Regions from separate parts of the Pseudomonas sp. NPDC089554 genome, predicted to be linked through region 1. Evidence: predicted binding sites of a transcription regulator. Region 1 holds the regulator's gene; each other region holds the start of a gene.
What was found. The regulator FliA, encoded in region 1, starts transcription of late flagellar genes. The targets are predictions, from matches to a motif close to CTAAAGTTTNNNNNNNNNNNGCCGNTAA.
Positions count from the first base shown of each region.

Region 2: a site for FliA is predicted at 1,860-1,887, ahead of ACQKPE_RS21585 (methyl-accepting chemotaxis protein). Genes of this name have one in related genera too.
Region 3: a site for FliA is predicted at 2,126-2,153, ahead of ACQKPE_RS02265 (flagellar protein MotY). Genes of this name have one in related genera too.
Region 4: a site for FliA is predicted at 2,542-2,569, ahead of flgM (flagellar biosynthesis anti-sigma factor FlgM). Genes of this name have one in related genera too.

Region 1 covers NZ_JBNNVR010000023.1:56,926-61,640, reverse strand. Annotated here, with positions in the region: gene ACQKPE_RS10000 (chemotaxis protein CheA) at 1-1,049, opposite strand, end outside; gene ACQKPE_RS09995 (protein phosphatase CheZ) at 1,062-1,850, opposite strand; gene ACQKPE_RS09990 (chemotaxis response regulator CheY) at 1,869-2,243, opposite strand; gene fliA (RNA polymerase sigma factor FliA) at 2,348-3,088, opposite strand; gene fleN (flagellar synthesis regulator FleN) at 3,085-3,918, opposite strand; gene flhF (flagellar biosynthesis protein FlhF) at 3,994-4,715, opposite strand, start outside.
Region 2 covers NZ_JBNNVR010000092.1:13,114-17,828, forward strand. Annotated here, with positions in the region: gene ACQKPE_RS21575 (NorM family multidrug efflux MATE transporter) at 1-647, opposite strand, end outside; gene ACQKPE_RS21580 (LysR substrate-binding domain-containing protein) at 803-1,729, shown strand; gene ACQKPE_RS21585 (methyl-accepting chemotaxis protein) at 1,982-3,955, shown strand; gene hglS (2-oxoadipate dioxygenase/decarboxylase HglS) at 4,058-4,715, opposite strand, start outside.
Region 3 covers NZ_JBNNVR010000003.1:137,376-142,090, forward strand. Annotated here, with positions in the region: gene ACQKPE_RS02250 (peroxiredoxin) at 1-278, shown strand, start outside; gene rnt (ribonuclease T) at 342-1,016, opposite strand; gene pyrC (dihydroorotase) at 1,013-2,059, opposite strand; gene ACQKPE_RS02265 (flagellar protein MotY) at 2,190-3,170, shown strand; gene ACQKPE_RS02270 (argininosuccinate synthase) at 3,299-4,516, shown strand; gene ACQKPE_RS02275 (hypothetical protein) at 4,586-4,715, opposite strand, start outside.
Region 4 covers NZ_JBNNVR010000050.1:11,594-16,308, reverse strand. Annotated here, with positions in the region: gene ACQKPE_RS15750 (MFS transporter) at 1-791, shown strand, start outside; gene ACQKPE_RS15745 (flagellar brake protein) at 864-1,607, opposite strand; gene ACQKPE_RS15740 (flagella synthesis protein FlgN) at 1,689-2,156, opposite strand; gene flgM (flagellar biosynthesis anti-sigma factor FlgM) at 2,204-2,506, opposite strand; gene flgA (flagellar basal body P-ring formation chaperone FlgA) at 2,660-3,412, opposite strand; gene ACQKPE_RS15725 (chemotaxis protein CheV) at 3,481-4,410, shown strand; gene cheR (protein-glutamate O-methyltransferase CheR) at 4,461-4,715, shown strand, end outside.

The DNA of each region.
Region 1 (4,715 bases):
CTGGCGCCATGCTTTTCCGGCGCAGCCGCTGGTGCGCGGGCCGGTGCAGGGGCAGCAGGCTTGGCGGCAGCAGGTGCCGGCGTCGGTGCTGGGGCCGGCTTGGCCTCGGCCTTGGCCGCAGGTGCGCTAGCAACCGCTGCCGCAGCAGCCGGCGCCTCGGCGACGGCCGCATCGCTGGAAAACTTGCCCTTGCCATGCAATTGGTCGAGCAGCGCTTCGAACTCATGCTCGCTGATGTGATCGCCCGCAGCGCCAGCCGGTGCCGCCGCACTGGCCGCAGCGGCGACGCCTGGCAGCGCGTCGGCGGCGAAGGTGCCCTTGCCATGCAACTGGTCAAGCAGCGCCTCGAACTCGGCATCGGTGATTTCGTCACCCGCCGGTGCGGCAACGCTGACCTCAGGCTGGGCAGCGGCGACCTCGGCAGAGAACTGGCCCTTGCCGTGCAGTTGGTCGAGCAGCGACTCGAACTCGGCGTCGGTGATTTCATCCCCCCCGCCACTGCTGACTTCGCCTTGCAACTGCTGGGCGGCCTCGGCCTTGACTGCGTCGAGCGAGTCGAGCAGTTGTTCGAATTCGGTATCGGTGATGTCCGCATCAGCGGCGGCTGGCTCGGCCACCGCTGCGACCGGCTCTGCAGCCGCCACCGGCGCGTCATTGCCAGCGGGCTCGGCCAGGCGCGACAGCGCCGCCAGCAGCTCGGGCGTGGCCGGGGTAATGTCGCTGCGCTCACGGACCTGGCCGAACATGCTGTTCACCGTGTCCAGCGCCTCGAGCACCACATCCATCAGTTCCGCATCGACCCGGCGCTCCCCTTTGCGCAGGATGTCGAACACGTTCTCTGCGATATGGCAGCACTCCACCAGCTCATTGAGCTGGAGGAAGCCGGCGCCCCCTTTTACAGTGTGAAAACCGCGGAAGATCGCATTGAGCAGGTCGGCATCATCAGGCCGGCTTTCCAGCTCGACCAGTTGCTCGGACAGTTGCTCAAGGATTTCGCCGGCTTCTACCAGGAAATCCTGGAGGATTTCTTCATCGGCGCCGAAGCTCATTAAACGTGCTCCCTAAAAACCCAGGCTGGACAGCAGATCGTCGACATCGTCCTGACTGGACACGACGTCTTCACGCTTATCGGCATGAATCTGCGGACCTTCACCCCGAGTCGGATGTTTTTCTTGATCTTTTTCAGCACGCAGCTGCTGGTGGTCATGTTCGATACCGGCAAAGCGGTCGACCTGGCTGGCCATCAGCACGAGCTTGAGCAGATTTTTTTCGACTTCGGTCACCAGCGCAGTGACGCGCTTGATGACCTGGCCGGTCAGGTCCTGATAGTCCTGAGCCAGCAAGATATCGTTGAGATGGCTGGCGACATCGCGGTTGCCCTCGGCGCTACGCGCCAGGAAACCGTCAACGCGCTTGGCCAGCTCGCGGAACTCTGGCGCCGCCACTTCCCGGCGCATGAAACGCTGCCAGTCGGCCGACAGGGCCTGGGCCTCGCTCGCCAGGTCGTTGAGCACCGGGGTGCTCTGCTCGACCAGGTCCATGGTGCGGTTGGCCGCGTTCTCGGTCAGCCGCACCACATACGACAAGCGTTCGGTAGCGTCGGTGATCTGCGACACCTCCTCGGCCTGCGGCATGTGCGGGTCGATCTGGAAGTTGACGATGGCACTGTGCAGCTCACGGGTGAGCTTGCCGACTTCCTGGTACAGGCCACGGTCGCGGGTCTGGTTGAGCTGGTGAATCAACTGCACCGCATCGCCGAACTGGCCGCGCTCAAGGCTTTGTACCAGTTCTTCGGCGTGCTTCTTGAGGGTCGACTCGAACTCCCCCAGAGAATCGTTCTTGGATTCCATAGCGCCCCCTGACGTGACTCAGCCGTTGACGCGTTCGAAGATCTTCTCGATCTTTTCTTTCAACGCCAGCGCAGTGAACGGCTTGACCACGTAACCGTTGACGCCGGCCTGGGCGGCTTCGATGATCTGCTCACGCTTGGCCTCGGCGGTCACCATCAGCACCGGCAGGTGCTTGAGGCGCTCGTCGGCACGCACCGCACGCAGCAGGTCGATGCCGGTCATGCCAGGCATGTTCCAGTCGGTCACGAGGAAGTCGAAGGGCTCGCTGTTGAGCATCGGCAGCGCCGTGTTGCCATCATCGGCCTCTTTGACGTTGGTGAAGCCCAGGTCACGCAACAGGTTCTTGATGATCCGCCGCATCGTCGAAAAGTCGTCAACGATGAGGATTTTCATATCTTTGTTCAATTAGACCTCCAAGCAGTCTTTAACGCGCTCGGCGCCGAGCGCGCGCTCAATCAATTCGGTACAACCTGCAACGACCGCAAAGAAACCTTCACTCAACGCGCCCGCCATTCCCCAAGGCGGCTGCGCAGGCGTGCCGCGCACTGGCTGTGCAACTGGCTGACCCGCGATTCACTAACCCCCAGCACCTCACCGATTTCCTTGAGGTTCAGTTCCTCGTCGTAGTACAGCGCCAGTACCAGGCGCTCGCGCTCCGGCAGGTTGGCGATCGCCTCTGCCAGGGCCGACTGGAAGCGCTCGTCTTCCAGATCACGCGAAGGTTCCAGCTGGCCGCTGGCACCGTCCTCGTGCAGCCCCTCGTGTTCGCCGTCCTGCAACAGGTCGTCGAAACTGAACAGGCGGCTGCCCAAGGTATCGTTCAAAATCCCGTAGTAATCATCGAGACTCAATTGGAGTTCGGCAGCAACCTCGTGATCTTTAGCGTCACGACCGGTTCTGGCCTCAACACTGCGCATCGCGTCACTGACCATGCGCGTGTTTCGATGCACCGAACGCGGCGCCCAGTCACCCTTGCGCACCTCGTCGAGCATCGCACCGCGGATGCGAATACCGGCATAGGTCTCGAAACTTGCGCCCTTGCTGGCGTCGTATTTGTTGGCCACTTCCAGCAGGCCGATCATGCCGGCCTGGATCAGGTCCTCGACCTGCACGTTGGCCGGCAGGCGCGCCAGCAGGTGGTAGGCGATACGCTTGACCAGCGGCGCATAGCGCTCGATCAGCTCGTACTGGGCATCCTTGGATGCCTTGCTGTACATCTTGAAACCGCTCGCACTCATAGTACCGGCCCTGCGCTGGTGGGCTGCACCAGGCGCTCGACGAAGAATTCCAGGTGGCCGCGCGGGTTGGCTGGCAGCGGCCAGCTGTCGACCTTCTGCGCGATGGCCTTGAACGCCAAGGCGCACTTGGAACGCGGGAAGGCTTCGTACACCGCACGCTGCTTCTGCACCGCCTTGCGCACGCACTCGTCGTAGGGCACCGCGCCCACGTATTGCAGGGCGACGTCGAGGAAGCGGTCGGTGACCTTGGTCAGCTTGGCGAACAGGTTGCGCCCCTCCTGGGGGCTCTGCGCCATGTTGGCCAGCACACGGAAACGATTCATGCCGTAGTCGCGGTTGAGCAGCTTGATCAGGGCATAGGCATCGGTGATCGAGGTGGGCTCGTCGCACACCACCAGCAGCACTTCCTGCGCGGCGCGGACAAAACTGACCACCGAGTCACCAATACCCGCAGCGGTGTCGATCACCAGCACGTCGAGGTTGTCGCCGATCTCGCTGAACGCCTGGATCAGCCCGGCATGCTGGGCTGGCGCCAGGTGCACCATGCTCTGGGTACCCGATGCCGCCGGCACGATACGCACCCCGCCCGGGCCTTGCAGGAGGACATCGCGCAGCTCGCAACGGCCCTCGATGACATCGGCCAGGGTTCGCTTGGGCGTCAGGCCCAGCAGCACGTCGACGTTGGCCAGGCCCAGGTCGGCATCCAGCAACATGACCCGGCGGCCGAGTTCGGCCAGTGCCAGGGACAGGTTCACTGAAACGTTGGTCTTGCCGACGCCACCTTTGCCACCGGTCACGGCGATCACCTGTACGGGATGCATGCTACCCATTTCTGTTCTTTACCTTGTTTCGCGTGGATCCGGTCCACTTGAAGGGTCTCGCTCGGTTCCTTGCAGCACTCATGTTCAACCCGCACGCTTGCCGGGGTTGTGATAGAGGTCAGCGAACATGTCGGCCATGGCTTCTTCGCTGGGGTCTTCCTGCAACTGCACGCTCACTGCCCGGCTTACCAGCTGGTGCTTGCGCGGCAGCTGCAGGTCGTCAGGGATGCGTGGTCCATCGGTCAGGTAGGCAACCGGCAGTTGATGACTGATGGCCAGGCTCAGCACTTCGCCGAGGCTGCCCGTTTCGTCGAGTTTGGTCAGGATGCAACCGGCCAGCCCGCAGCGTTTGTAGCTGTGGTAGGCGGCGGTGAGCACCTGCTTCTGGCTGGTGGTGGCCAGTACCAGGTAGTTCTTGGCGGCGATGCCACGGCTGGCGAGGCTCTCCAGCTGCATGCGCAGGGCCGGGTCGCTGGCTTGCAGGCCAGCGGTATCGATCAGCACCACGCGCTTGCGCAGCAACGGCTCCAGGGCTTGGCCCAGGGACTCGCCCGGGTCGACGTAGGTCACCGGAACGTTGAGGATCCGCCCCAGGGTCTTGAGCTGCTCCTGGGCGCCGATGCGGAAGCTGTCCATGCTGACCAGGGCAATATTCTGCGCGCCGTACTTGAGCACGTAGCGCGCCGCCAGCTTGGCCAGGGTGGTGGTCTTGCCCATGCCGGCCGGGCCGACCATGGCGATCACCCCGCCCTCCTCGATCGGCTCCACCTCGGGTACGTGGATCATGCGCGCCAGGTGCGCCAGGA
Region 2 (4,715 bases), on a different contig from region 1:
GAGTGCCAGCGGATGTACAGCGCCAGGGCGATGGCCATGCCCAACGATACCAGCGCAGTGACCAGGCCGATGCCCACCAGCCCCAGGTGCGGCAGGCCGAACATACCCTCGATCAGCGCATGGTTGAACAGGTAGTTGAGCACCGTGCCGACCAGGCTGATGACCATCACCGGCGTCGAATGTCCCAGTGCGCTGGTGAAGCCGCGCAGGGCCATGAACGTGAGGTAGCCGGGCAGGGCCAGGGGCAGAAGGGTGAGGAACTGCATGGCTGCCTCGACGTTGGCCGGTTGCTGGCCGAACAGCAACAGCACCGGGCCCAGGTTCCACAGCACCAGCATCGCCACCAGTGCCAGGCCCCAGGCCAGCCATACCCCGGCCTGGGCCAGGCGCGTGGCGCCGGCGATATCGCCCGCGCCCTTGCGGATCGCCACCAGGGTACCGACTGCGGCGATCACCCCCAGGCAGAAGATCGACACGAACGAATAGCTCGCTGCGCCCAGGCCGCCACCGGCCAGGGCCTGGGGGCTGATGCGGGCCATCATCAGGGTGTCGGTGAGCACCATCAGCATGTGCGCCAACTGCGAGGCGATCAGCGGCCCGGCCAGGCGCAGCAAAGCCTTGAGTTCGGTGGCGGGCGCGACATGCATGGGGGAGCTCCTCTCCTGGTGGAATGCTAGGAAGGGCGATTCTGAAGCTTCGGTCAACTTTGCACAAAAGGATAAAAGCGATCGTTTACATGAGTTAAACTCATGCTTGTATGATCGGGCCTATATCGTGCTCCCCCACGTATGACAGGTATCTCATGTCTCGCAAGCTTCCCCCGCTGTATGCCTTGCGCGCATTCGAAGCCGCTGCCCGGCTGAGCTCATTCACCCGCGCCGGTGAAGAGCTGTCGATCACCCAGAGCGCCGTCAGCCGGCATATCCGTACGCTTGAGGAGCACTTCGCCTGCCGCCTGTTCGTGCGCAATGGCCGCAACCTGCAACCTACCGAGGCGGCGCGCTTGCTGCTGCCCGGCGTGCGTGACGGCTTCGCGGCGCTGGAGCGGGCCTGCCATACCTTGCGCGGCGAAGATGACATCCTGCGCATGAAGGCCCCCTCGACCCTGACCATGCGCTGGTTGCTGGCGCGTCTGAGCCGCTTTCGCCACTTGCAGCCGGGCAACGAGGTGCAACTGACCAGCGCCTGGATGGATGTCGACCATGTCGACTTCAACCAGGAGCCGTTCGACTGCGCGGTGCTGCTCAGCGATGGCAACTTCCCCGCCGACTGGGAGGTGCGCCGCCTGTTCGCTGAGTTGCTGATTCCGGTCGGCGCCCCGGACTTGCTGGCCGAAGGCCCTTGGGACGTTCGGCGGCTGGCCAGTGTCGAGCTGCTGCACCCCACCCCCGACAAGCGTGACTGGGGTAGTTGGCTGGCGCGCATGGGCTTGGCCGAGCAGGTGTCGCTCAAGGGCGGTCAGGTGTTCGACACCCTGGAGCTGGGCATGATCGCGGCCGCCCGTGGCTATGGCGTGTCGATGGGTGACTTGCTGATGGTTGCCGAGGACGTGGCGCAGGGGCGCCTGAGCCTGCCGTGGCCGACGGCGGTGGCCAGTGGGCTGGACTACTACCTGGTGTGGCCGCGTACCCGACCGGGCGGGGAGCGCTTGCGGCGCCTGAGCGGGTTTCTGCAAGAAGAAGCGGCGACGATGAACCTGCCGGATGTGGAAGTCCTGGCAGCGGGGTAGGCGCCTGTGCCGGCCCTCCAACAGGTACGAAGCCGTTTGTCAGGCCGCTGCCGAACCTGTGGGAGAGGGCTTGCCCCGCAATAGGGCCTTCTGCTGACAGGAAAACGTTTGCGTATTTCCCCCATCGACACTCAAGTATTCACGAACGACGCCGATCTCCTGTCACCACAACGCCCCACAAGAGAGCGTTTATACCCAGCGTGCGGCCTTTGCGATCAGGAAGATCCCGGCCCTTCGCCAAGGAGCCTTGCCATGCCTCAACCCCGTGCCCGGATCGCCTCACAGCTCGGCATCGCCCTCGCCATCGTGCTGGCGGCGGTGATTTCCGGCAGTACCCTGTTCGCCCTGCGCTCGCTGGACGACGCCAACATCGCCACGCGCCAGCAGCACTTGGGCAGCGAAGCGCGCCTGTTGGCCGACCAGTTGGACACCTTCCACGGTTCGCTCAAGGACAACACCCAGCGTCTGAGCGGGTTGTTCGAGCAGCGCTTCGCTTCGGGCCTGTCGGTGCACAACGGCGAGAACGTCGATGTGGCCGGGCAACCTGCGCCAGCGCTGTACCTGGGTGACAGCCTGCTGAACAACAACTTCCAGCAGGTCGACGACTTCAAGCGCCTGACCGCGGGCGTTGCGACCTTGTTCGTGCGCAGCGGCGATGACTTCATCCGCATCAGCACCTCGCTGACCAAGCAGGACGGCAGCCGCGCCATCGGCACCAAGCTCGACCGCCAGCACCCGGCCTACAAGCCGTTGATGGCCGGGCAGACCTACGTGGGCCGGGCGCTGCTGTTCGAGCGCAACTACATGACCCGCTACGTGCCAGTGCGCGATGGTGCAGGGCAGATCATGGCCGTGCTGTTCGTCGGCTTCGACTACACCGATGCGCAGAACGCCCAGTTCGCCAACCTCAAGCGCTTCCGCATCGGCCAGACCGGCTCGCTGGCCCTGCTCGACGAGCAGGGCAAGTGGTTGGTGCCGCCAGCGGGCGTGGCCGATGAAGTTGCGGCGGCCAAGGAATTGGCCGGGCAACCGGTAGGGCATTTCTGGCAGAGCGGCGAGCGGCAGATCTTCAGCGTCTCCGAGCCGTTTGCCGAAGGCCCATGGACAGTAGTGGCCAGCATGCCCGAGGCCGAGATTCGCGATGTGACCTGGAGCGTTGGCTTGCGCCTGGCCATCGGCAGCCTGCTGGCAATGCTGCTGGCGGTCGCCGCCACCCTGTGGCTGCTGCGCCGCAAACTGCGCCCCCTGGACGACCTGGTGCGCCAGGCCGAAGCCCTTGGCGCGGGCGACCTCAGCGCGCGCCTGTCGGTCACCAGCAACGACGAGATCGGCCAGCTGGCCCGCAGCTTCAACAAGATGGCCGATGCGCTGGCGACCATGGTCGAGCACATCCGCAGTGCCTCCGAACAGGTCAGCAGCCGTGCCCGTTCGTTGTCCGGCTTGTCGTCCGGTGCCTGCGAGGGCATGGACCAGCAGTCCGGCGAGATCACCAGCATGGCCGGTGCCGTGGAAGAATTCAGCGCCACCTCGATGAACATCGCCGACAACATGGCCGGCACCGAGCGCATGGCGCGCGACAACGCCCAGCAGACGCGCATTGGCCGCAGCGCCATGGACCAGGCCTCGTCCTCGCTCAAGCAGATCGCCGAGGCGCTGGGCGGCACTGCCCAGGTGATGGACACCCTGGGCGCGCGTTCGCAGGAAATCGGCGGCATCGTCGGGGTCATCACAGCGATTGCCGAGCAGACCAACCTGCTGGCGCTCAACGCCGCCATCGAGGCGGCGCGCGCAGGTGAGCAGGGCCGCGGCTTTGCCGTGGTGGCCGATGAGGTGCGTGGGTTGGCGGCTCGTACGCGTCAGGCTACCGATGAAATCTCCGGCATGATCGCCAGCATCCAGCAGCAGACCGGCCATGCCATCAGCACCCTGGAACAGGGCAACCACCTGATGCAGGAAGGCCTGGAGCGTAATGACAAGGTGGCCGAGGCGCTGGCGCGCATCGACGAGCAGAGCCGCCTGGCGGGCGAGCAGTTCGCCGTGATCAGCACCGCGACCCAGGAGCAGAGCAGCACCTCGACGGTGCTTAGCCGCAACCTGCAGAGCATTGCTCAAGCGAACAGCGAGCAGCGCGACGTGGCCAACGAAGTGGCCAGCACTGCGCGCGAGTTGGAAGGCTTGGCGGCGCAGTTGCGTGAGGAAGTGGACCGGTTCCGCGTAGGGCGCTGAGGCTGTCTGTAGGAGCGGGCTTGTCGGGACGCCGAACCGCCGCGAACCAGACACCGCGGTGTATGGCCAGGGCTGCGCCCTGGTTCGCGGGCAAGCCCGCTCCTACAGGTATTCCAGCCCCAAGGCCTGGGCGCAGGCCTGTAGCGAGCGCTGCTCGCTTTGCGCATACAGCGCCAACTCATCCTGCACCTGCAACCCCAGCGCCGCCTCGAAGGCCTCGCGGTTGGCGTTGCTGCCATAGTCGGCTTGGGCCTCGTCGCCCAGGTTCGACTGGAAGATGCCCGCTGCACTCACCGGCAGGAAGTCTTCGTACACCAACGCCTCGTAATGCACATGCCCCGCGTCGATCAACGCCTGCAAGGTCGTTGGCCGATCCTCCTGGCCGCGTTCGGCCAGACCTTTGTCGGTCGCGAAGTAACGGAAGTAGGCCAGCCCCTGTTCGCGCATCTGCGCCAGGGCATCCGGGAATTCGGCGAAAGTCTGCGCCAAGAGTGTTTGGTAGCGCTCGGCATTGGCCTCGGCGGGCACGCCACCGAGGGCGGCGCGGGTGGTGTCGAGCAGGCGGTCGTAGAGCAGGCGGCCCTTGGGCGTGAGCGCCGCGCCGCGCTGCTCGATCTCGCCGAAGCGCGCGGTATGGCTGCCCTGGGCGTCGTTGAACGCCACCTGCTCCTGCAAGGCCTTGAAGCTGGTCTGGCGCAGCAGGATCGGGTGGCGACGGGTGGGCGGGCCTTCGACCACGGCCTTGGGTGGAATGCCCTTG
Region 3 (4,715 bases), on a different contig from region 1:
ACGAAATCTGCAAGGCCTACGATGTTGAGTCCGAAGGCGGCGTGGCCTTCCGTGGCGCTTTCCTGATCGACACCAACGGTGTGGTTCGCTCGCAGATCATCAACGACCTGCCGCTGGGCCGTAACATGGACGAACTGCTGCGTCTGGTCGACGCCCTGCAATTCCACGAAGAGCATGGCGAAGTCTGCCCGGCCAACTGGAAGAAAGGCGACAAGGGCATGAACGCTTCGCCAGAAGGCGTTGCTGCCTACCTGAGCGAGAACGCTGGCAAGCTGTAATTGCCAAGCGCATAAAAAAACCGGCCTTCGTGGCCGGTTTTTTTATGCGTGCGACGTGACCGCTCAATCTTCGAAGTCGCGCCAGCCGCCCATTTCCTTCCAGCGGTTGACGATGCCGCAGAACAGCTCGGCGGTCTTCTCGGTATCGTAGCGCGCCGAATGCGCCTCACGGCCGTCGAAGTCGATGTCGGCGCTCTGGCAGGCACGTGCCAGCACGGTCTGGCCATAGGCGAGCCCGGCCAGGGTGGCGGTGTCGAAGCTCGAGAAGGGGTGGAAGGGATTGCGCTTGAGGTCGGTACGCGCCACCGCAGCGTTGAGGAAGCCCAGGTCGAAGCTGCTGTTGTGCCCGACCAAGATCGCCCGCTTGCAGCCGTTGGCCTTGAGGGCCTTGCGTACGCCGCGGAAGATGTCGGTAAGCGCGGTTTCCTCGCTCACCGCCATGCGCAGCGGGTGGTCCAGCTTGATGCCGGTGAACTCCAGGGCTGCCGCTTCGATGTTGGCGCCTTCGAATGGCTCGACGCGGTAGAAGTAGGTGTGCTCCGGGAACAGGAAGCCCTTTTCGTCCATGCCGATGGTGACGGCGGCGATTTCCAGCAGGGCGTCGGTAGCGCTGTTGAAGCCACCGGTCTCCACGTCCACCACTACCGGCAGGTAGCCACGGAAGCGTTCGGCCATGGGGTGGCGCGAACTGCTGCCTACCGGGCCATCTTGTTCGTCGTCGTAGAGGTCTTCGCTCACGCGTTGTCCTCCAGCAGGCGCCAGCGCAGTTTTTCACCGGCGCGCAGCGGGATCACGGTGTTGTCGCCGAAGGGCAGGCTTTCGGGGGCGGTCCACTCTTCGCGCACCAGGGTGATGGTGTCGGTGTTGGCCGGCAGGCCATAGAACGCCGGGCCGTGGAGGCTGGCGAAGCCTTCCAGCTTGTCTAGCGCATTGCGCTGCTCGAACGCCTCGGCATACAGCTCGATCGCGGCATAGGCGGTGTAGCAACCGGCGCAACCGCAGGCGGCTTCCTTGGCGTGCTTGGCGTGGGGCGCCGAGTCGGTGCCGAGGAAGAACTTCGGGCTGCCACTGGTGGCGGCATCCAGCAGCGCCACCTGGTGGGTGTTGCGCTTGAGGATCGGCAGGCAGTAGTAGTGCGGGCGAATACCGCCCACCAGCATGTGATTGCGGTTGTACAGCAGGTGCTGGGCAGTGATGGTGGCGCCGACGTTGGCCGGGGCCTCGCTGACGAACTGCGCGGCATCGCTGGTGGTGATGTGCTCGAACACCACCTTCAGGGTGGGGAAGCGCTCGACCAGGCGGCGCATGTGCTCGTCGATGAAACGCTTCTCGCGGTCGAACACGTCGATTTCCGCGCGGGTCACTTCACCGTGCACCAGCAGCGGCAGGCCGGTCTCGGCCAGGGCCTCGATCGCCGGGAAGATGTTGTCGATGCTGGTCACGCCCGAGTCGGAGTTGGTGGTGGCGCCGGCCGGGTACAGCTTGGCGGCGTACACCACGCCGCTGGCCTTGGCCGCGCGGATGTCCTCAGGGCTGGTGCGGTCGGTGAGGTACAGCACCATCAACGGCTCGAAGCGGCTGCCGGCGGGGCGTGCGGCGAGGATGCGCTCACGATAGGCGCTGGCCTCGGCGGCATTGCGCACCGGTGGCACCAGGTTGGGCATGATGATGGCGCGGGCGAAGGTACGCGCCACGTCGCCGACGGTGTGTTGCAGGACGGCACCATCGCGCAGATGGATGTGCCAGTCGTCGGGGCGCAGGAGGGTCAGGCGGTCGGACATTGGGGTTTCCAGGCGGGTCGAACTCAAGCCGCAATGCTACCGGAAAAGCCCGTGCCGAGCACGGCTATCAAGTTTTCCTGCAAGCGTCCGATAGCCTTGATGTAAGCCGTCACAATCTGTGGAGCCGCCCGTGCGCCAGCGTTACCTAGCCCTGCTCACCCTGTTTGCCAGCCTGCCGGCCGGGGCACTGACTTTCCAGACCCGCATGGAGAACATCGCCTGGAAGGTCGAAGGCGACCAGTTCGAATGCCGTTTGATCCAGCCGATCGACGGTTTCGGCAGTGGCCAGTTCGTGCGCCGCGCAGGTGAGCAGCCGGTATTCCAGCTGCGTTCGGACAGCAACGCGCTGGGCGCCGGCTCGGCGATCCTGCTGGCGGCCGCTGCGCCTTGGCAGCCGGGGCGTAGCGACATCAACCTCGGCGCGGTGCGGATGAACCGTAATGGGGTGTTGTTCAGTTCTTCCCAGGGCCAGGCCAGCCGCTTGATCAATGGCCTGCTCGATGGTCGCAGTACCGTGGTGCGCAACCATACCGGTGAAGGTGGCAGGTTGATGGAAGTGCGTGTGCTGCCGATCAGCTTCGCCAAGGCCTACACCGACTACCAGGTATGTGCCAGCAAGCTGCTGCCGATGAACTATGACCAGATTCGCCAGACCCAGGTCAGCTTCCCTGGCACGGGCTTCGACCTGAGCAGTGCGCAGCGGGCGCAGCTGGATGTGATCCTCGACTACCTGAAGGCCGACCCGTCGGTGAACCACATCGAGCTCGACGGCCACGCCGACAACAGCGGCAACCGCCTCACCAACCGTGATGCCTCGCGCCGCCGTGCACTGGCGGTCGCTGATTACTTCAAGGCCCATGGCGTGCCGGACGAGCAGATCACCGTGCGCTTCCATGGCGAACGCTACCCCCTGGCCAAGAACAACAGTGCGGCCAACCGGGCGCGCAACCGTCGGGTGAACATCCAGCTCGACCGCGTGACACCGGTTGAAAAGCCCGTGGAAAAACCTGCGCAAGCGCCCGTCCAGCCTGCCGCAGCGGCCCCGGCCACCACGGCTCCTGCCCCCGCCGCCCCAGCGCCGGCCGCGCCAGCAGGCGCGAAAAAAGCCTGAGTGCGACCTACGGTCGCGCTCACGACATTTCCTGTCGCTTTGTCATCACAAGCTGTCGCCCCACTGTAATTTCTTCCGCGAGGCCGGTAGAATCAGACCCTTTCCGTACAACCCCGTGGAGTGATGGCATGGCGGACGTAAAAAAGGTCGTATTGGCGTATTCCGGCGGCCTTGATACTTCGGTGATTCTCAAGTGGCTGCAAGACACCTACAACTGCGAAGTGGTGACCTTCACCGCTGACCTGGGCCAGGGCGAAGAGGTCGAGCCGGCCCGCGCCAAGGCGCAGGCAATGGGCGTCAAGGAAATCTACATCGATGACCTGCGCGAAGAATTCGTGCGTGATTTCGTCTTCCCGATGTTCCGCGCCAACACCGTCTACGAGGGCGAGTACCTGCTGGGTACTTCCATCGCCCGTCCGCTGATCGCCAAGCGCCTGATCGAGATCGCCAACGAAACCGGCGCCGACGCCATTTCCCACGGCGCTACCGGCAAAGGTAACGACCAGGTTCGTTTCGAGCTGGGCGCCTACGCACTCAAGCCGGGCGTCAAGGTCATCGCACCCTGGCGTGAGTGGGACCTGCTGTCCCGCGAAAAGCTGATGGACTATGCCGAGAAGCACGGTATCCCGATCGAGCGCCACGGCAAGAAGAAGTCGCCGTACTCGATGGACGCCAACCTGCTGCACATTTCCTACGAAGGCGGTGTGCTGGAAGATACCTGGACCGAGCACGAAGAAGACATGTGGCGTTGGAGCGTCTCCCCGGAGAACGCCCCGGACCAGGCTACCTACATCGAGCTGACCTACCGCAACGGTGACATCGTCGCCATCGACGGCGTCGAGAAGAGCCCAGCCACTGTGCTGGCCGACCTGAACCGCATCGGTGGTGCCAACGGCATCGGCCGCCTGGACATCGTCGAGAACCGCTATGTCGGCATGAAGTCGCGCGGCTGCTACGAGACCCCTGGCGGCACCATCATGCTGCGCGCCCACCGTGCCATCGAGTCGATCACCCTCGACCGTGAAGTCGCTCACCTCAAGGATGAGCTGATGCCCAAGTACGCCAGCCTGATCTACACCGGCTACTGGTGGAGCCCGGAGCGTCTGATGCTGCAGCAGATGATCGACGCCTCGCAGGCCAGTGTGAACGGTGTGGTCCGCCTGAAACTGTACAAGGGCAATGTCACCGTCGTTGGCCGCAAGTCGGACGATTCGCTGTTCGATGCCAACATCGCGACCTTCGAGGAAGATGGCGGTGCCTACAACCAGGCCGATGCCGCAGGCTTCATCAAGCTCAACGCGTTGCGCATGCGTATCGCCGCGAACAAGGGCCGCTCGCTGCTCTGATCGGTTCTGCACCGTAAAAAACCCGGCCAATGCCGGGTTTTTTTATGGGCGAAACCCTAGGGCCAGGCGCTAGGGAGGGGAAGCCGGACAAGGGCCCTCGTTCTCTTCAAGTGGCCGCACCGAAAGGTTCACGCAGGTGCGGCAGTCCAGGTTGTAGAGCACCCAGCTGTGCATGTGTTCGGAAGGTTGCGTGACGATA
Region 4 (4,715 bases), on a different contig from region 1:
GCCCGGCACCCATGGAGCCGAAGTTCTTCATCAAGCGCGTGCCGCAGTCGCTGAGTACGGTGCTGGGAGCGGGGTTGATCGTCGGCTCCTTCTACGGCCTGGCGCCGTTGTATGCGGCCCGGCAGGGGCTGAGTACCGAGCAGGTCGGTTTGTTCATGGGCTGTTGTATCTTCGCCGGGCTACTGGTGCAGTGGCCGTTGGGCTGGTTGTCCGACCGCTATGACCGCGCGGTGCTGATTCGTGGGGCGGCTGGCGGCTTGGCACTGGTGTCGTTGCCGCTGGCGCTGTTGCCGAGCGTGCCGCTGGAGGTGCTGTTCGCGGTGGGCTTCGTGGTGTCGCTGTTGCAGTTCTGCCTGTATCCGCTGGCCGTGGCGTTCTCCAACGACCACGTGGAAAGCGAGCGGCGGGTGTCGCTGACGGCAATGCTGCTGGTGACCTATGGCGTGGGCGCCAGTATCGGCCCGCTGGTGGCCGGTGTGCTGATGAAAGTGCTGGGCGCGCAGATGCTGTATGCGTTCTTCACGTTCTTCGCCCTGGTGCTGGTGTGGCGTATTCGACCCAAGGCTGTCACCGGATTGCACCAGGTGCAGGATGCGCCATTGCACCACGTGGCGATGCCTGCGGCGGGCTCGCCGTTGTCGGCGGCGCTGGACCCACGGGTCGACGAGCAGACCGTGCAGGATGTGATGCAGGCGCCGGTGGCGGCCGAAGACACCGAGGCGGAGGACGAGCAGGGCGCGCAGGCCAAGGAAGAGATCAAACCCCAGGCCGAGGTCGACAAGTCGGTTTGAAGGAGCTGCCACTGCATCCCGCACAAACGAAAACGCCACCGAACGGTGGCGTTTTTCATGGCAGCAAGACGATCAATAGTCGTCCTTGTCGAACCGCCGCGCTTCACGTTGCAGCTGGTACACAAAACTCTCGATCTTGCGCTGGCTCTGGCCGGTGAGGTTGTGGAAGCGCACCCCGGCGAAGGTGGTGTTGATGCGCTCTTCGAAGTGCAGGTGACGCAGCTCTACCATGACATCGGCCAGGCCAAGCGGGTTGCCGGCCTTGAAGCGCTCGTACACCTGGCCCAGTTGCAGGCGTTCCTCGATATTGCCCTCGAAGCGCAACTTGCAGCCGGTGGCGGAAATATCCAGCAGCTTGCCGCGCAATGCGCCGCTGCCTTTCAGGTGGGTGCCGTCGAAGATCACTTCGACCAACTGCGACAGCTTCAATGCGGCGCGGAAGGCACTGCGGCGCTGGTGGTAGGTCATTTCCGAAGGCAGTGGCCCGCGGTAGCAGCGATGGCCGTCGATCTCGGTAATGGTCAGTGCAGTGTTGCATTCCCAGGCGATGCGTACGCCATCATGGAAGCCTTCAACGCGGAAGGGCTCGCCGTTCTCGATGAATTTTTCGCCATCACGGGGAATCATCTCGTCCAGCGCAAGGATGTCCTTGTCCTTGTCGGCATGTACCACATAGCTCTGGAACCGCTGGCTGCGCTCATGGAAGGTGATGATCAGCGGATCTTGGCTGTCCAGCAACTGGCGCAGGTTGGCCGCAATCTCCAAAGGCGTGGTCAACACCTTTGGTGGCTGAGGAGCATCGGATTCATTGAACACGGGTTTTCAATCTCCAGGCAAAAACGACACACGCAAGTAATGGCATTTTGCCAGTATGTTCCGTGCCTTGAATAGGAAAAATCACACCTGGCTGATTGCTCGGGGTTTGTCCATGGGCGCGGTGGCCCCACGGCTATCGTACAGCGACGGTGAGTCGCCGCCCATGAGTATCCGGATTTGGTTGGCCGTGGTGTGTTGCTGCACCTGGATGATCCGTCCGTTGATCTGGTTAGCCTTCTGGCAGGCATCCATGAGCTGGGTCAGCACATCCAGTTGCTGCAGCATGACATCGCCGTTGGGCGATTGGGCGGCCACGGCTTGTACCCCTGCGCGATCCGCAGGGAGGCCGAGGCTGGTGAGCAGGTGGTTGCGGCGCAGTCCCTGCTGTTCGAGTAGCACGATCAGCGACTGCTTGCGTGCCAGGATGTTCTCCAGCAGCGGCATGTCGCGCCCGTGCAGGGCGACGGCTTCGTTTTGCAGCAACTCGAGCAGTTCCTCGGTTGGTGCGATGTCGTCTTCGATCAGTTGCAGCAGGGTGATGTCGTGCATGGCTGGCTCTTGGCGTTTAGCGTCCTGGAAGTCAGCGCGCCCGAGGGTTAGCGCTGAGCTTCGAAATCAAGCAGTTTGCTGGCGACCCGGCCGGCATCGACCTGATAGCTGCCATCGGCGATCGCCTGTTTCAACTGAGCCACACGGGCGCTGTTGACTTCAGGCTGCTCGCGCAGCTTTTCGCGGATCTGCTGCAACTGCTGTGCCTCTTGACTGAGGTGTACTGCCTCTCCGCTGGCGCTGGCCTTCGGGGCTTCACCGGCTTTCTCGGGGGTAGCCGATGCGCTGTTGCCGCGAACGCCGCCTGTGACGGACGGAGAGTTATTCAAACGACTGAAGTCGATAACCATGATCGAAACCTCTGGGAATTAGGACGCTTGCCTTGTTTTCGGCCAATCCGAAATAAACTTTAGGCACAAATGCATTGCCGCCTATCGGCAAGCTCGTCCGACCCGTTTCGACACAGTTTAGGAAAAGCACCTACATACCGCTAGCCCCTCGGATTACATCGCGACCTCTACTTGCCCTGGCCCGATGACCCTGGCCTTGACCACGCGCTTGGAGTTCAGGTTGCGCACCCGGATCTGCTCGGTCAGGCCGCCCTTGCTCAGGGCCTCGCCAGGCATGCGCACGTTCAGGGTCCCGCTGCGGGCGGTAATGACCACATGGTCGCCCTTGCGGATTACTTCGGCCTGTTCCAGGTGTTGCAGGGTCAGCACCTGGTCGAGGGTGGTGGGGCGCAGCAGCTTCATGCCCACGGCTTGCTCGAGCTGGGTCAGGAAACCGGCGCCGAGGGTACTGACGTCACGTTCACGCATGGCCACGGCATTTTCGTCGATCACGCTGTCGCGCTTGAGCGGGCGGGTCATCACCACCACGTCACGGAACAGTTTGACCTGGGCGGGCACGAACACCGTCCAGGGCGCGGCGCTGTCGCAGCGTACCCGCACCGTGACCCGGCCAATCGGCTGCGCCGGGCTTTCCAGCGAGGCGTCCAGCGCCTGGCTGCACAGCGGCATGCGCAGACGAGGGTCGAGGTTGTTCACCTGGATCTCGTAGCGGCCTTCGGTCTGGGTGGTGGCCAAGTAGTCCTCCACGGTGAATTCAAGAAACCCTTGGGTGACACCGATAAGCTGTTCAGGCAAGGTAGCCGCATCTGCCAGCGTGCGAGCGCCGGGTGCCAGCAGGCACAGCATGGCCAGGGGGGTGGCCAGCAGGCGCGTCAGCCGTCGGAATAATGTCGTTTTCGTGTGCATACCGCTCAAAAAAGCAAAGCCCGTGCCGACTCGTTGGCAAATGGGCTGAAAAATAGAAGGAGACTGGCATGGCTGGAGTCATGGATTCGGTCAACCAGCGCACGCAGCTGGTGGGGCAGAATCGCCTGGAACTGTTGCTGTTCCGCCTCAATGGCGCGCAGCTCTATGGCATCAACGTGTTCAAGGTCCGCGAGGTGTTGCAGTGCCCGGAGCTGACCTTGCTGCCCAAGTCTCATCCGGTCGTGCGCGGCGTGGCCAATATTCGCGGGGCGACCATTCCGATCCTCGACCTGTCGATGGCCACCGGTTTGCCGCAGTTGCGCGAGGAAACCCGTAACAGTTTCGTGATCATTACCGAGTACAACACCAAGACCCAGGGCTTCCTGGTGCATTCGGTGGAACGCATCGTCAACATGAACTGGGAGGAGATCCACCCGCCACCCAAGGGCACCGGGCGCGATCACTACCTGACGGCGGTCACCCGGGTGGACAACCGCATGGTCGAGATCGTCGATGTGGAAAAGGTGCTTGCCGAGGTGGCACCGTCGTCCGAGCAGGTCTCGGCTGGCGTGGTCGATGCCGAGGTGCAGGACAAAGCTACGATGCTGCGGGTGTTGACCGTCGACGACTCGTCTGTGGCGCGCAAGCAGGTCAGCCGCTGCCTGCAGACCGTCGGGGTTGAAGTGATTGCCCTCAACGATGGTCGTCAGGCCCTGGATTACCTGCGCAAGCTGGTCGACGAGGGCAAGCGTCCGGAAGAAGAGTTCCTGATGATGATCTCGGACATAGAAATGCCGGAAATGGACGGCTATACCCTTACCGCGGAAATTCGCAGCGATCCGCGCATGCAAAAGTTGCACATCTGCCTGCATACTTCGTTGTCAGGCGTGTTCAACCAGGCGATGGTCAAGAAGGTCGGTGCCGATGACTTCCTGGCCAAGTTCAGGCCGGACGACTTGGCCCAGCGAGTGGTCGACCGCATCAAGGCTACGCATTGAAACGGCCGGGGCATGGCCCCGGCGCAAGCGATTTGAAAGAGGCGGCAGCATTGTCTACGGGTAATTTGGATTTCGAACAGTTCCGGGTCTTCCTGGAGAAAGCCTGTGGCATCCTGCTGGGCGAGAATAAGCAGTACCTGGTGTCCAGCCGTCTCAACAAGCTGATGGAACAGCAGGGCATCAAGAGCCTGGGCGAGCTGGTACAGCGTATCCAGAGCCAGCCGCGCGGCGGCTTGCGCGAGCAGGTGGTCGATGCCATGACCACCAACGAGACCCTGTGGTTTCGCGATACCTACCCTTTCGAG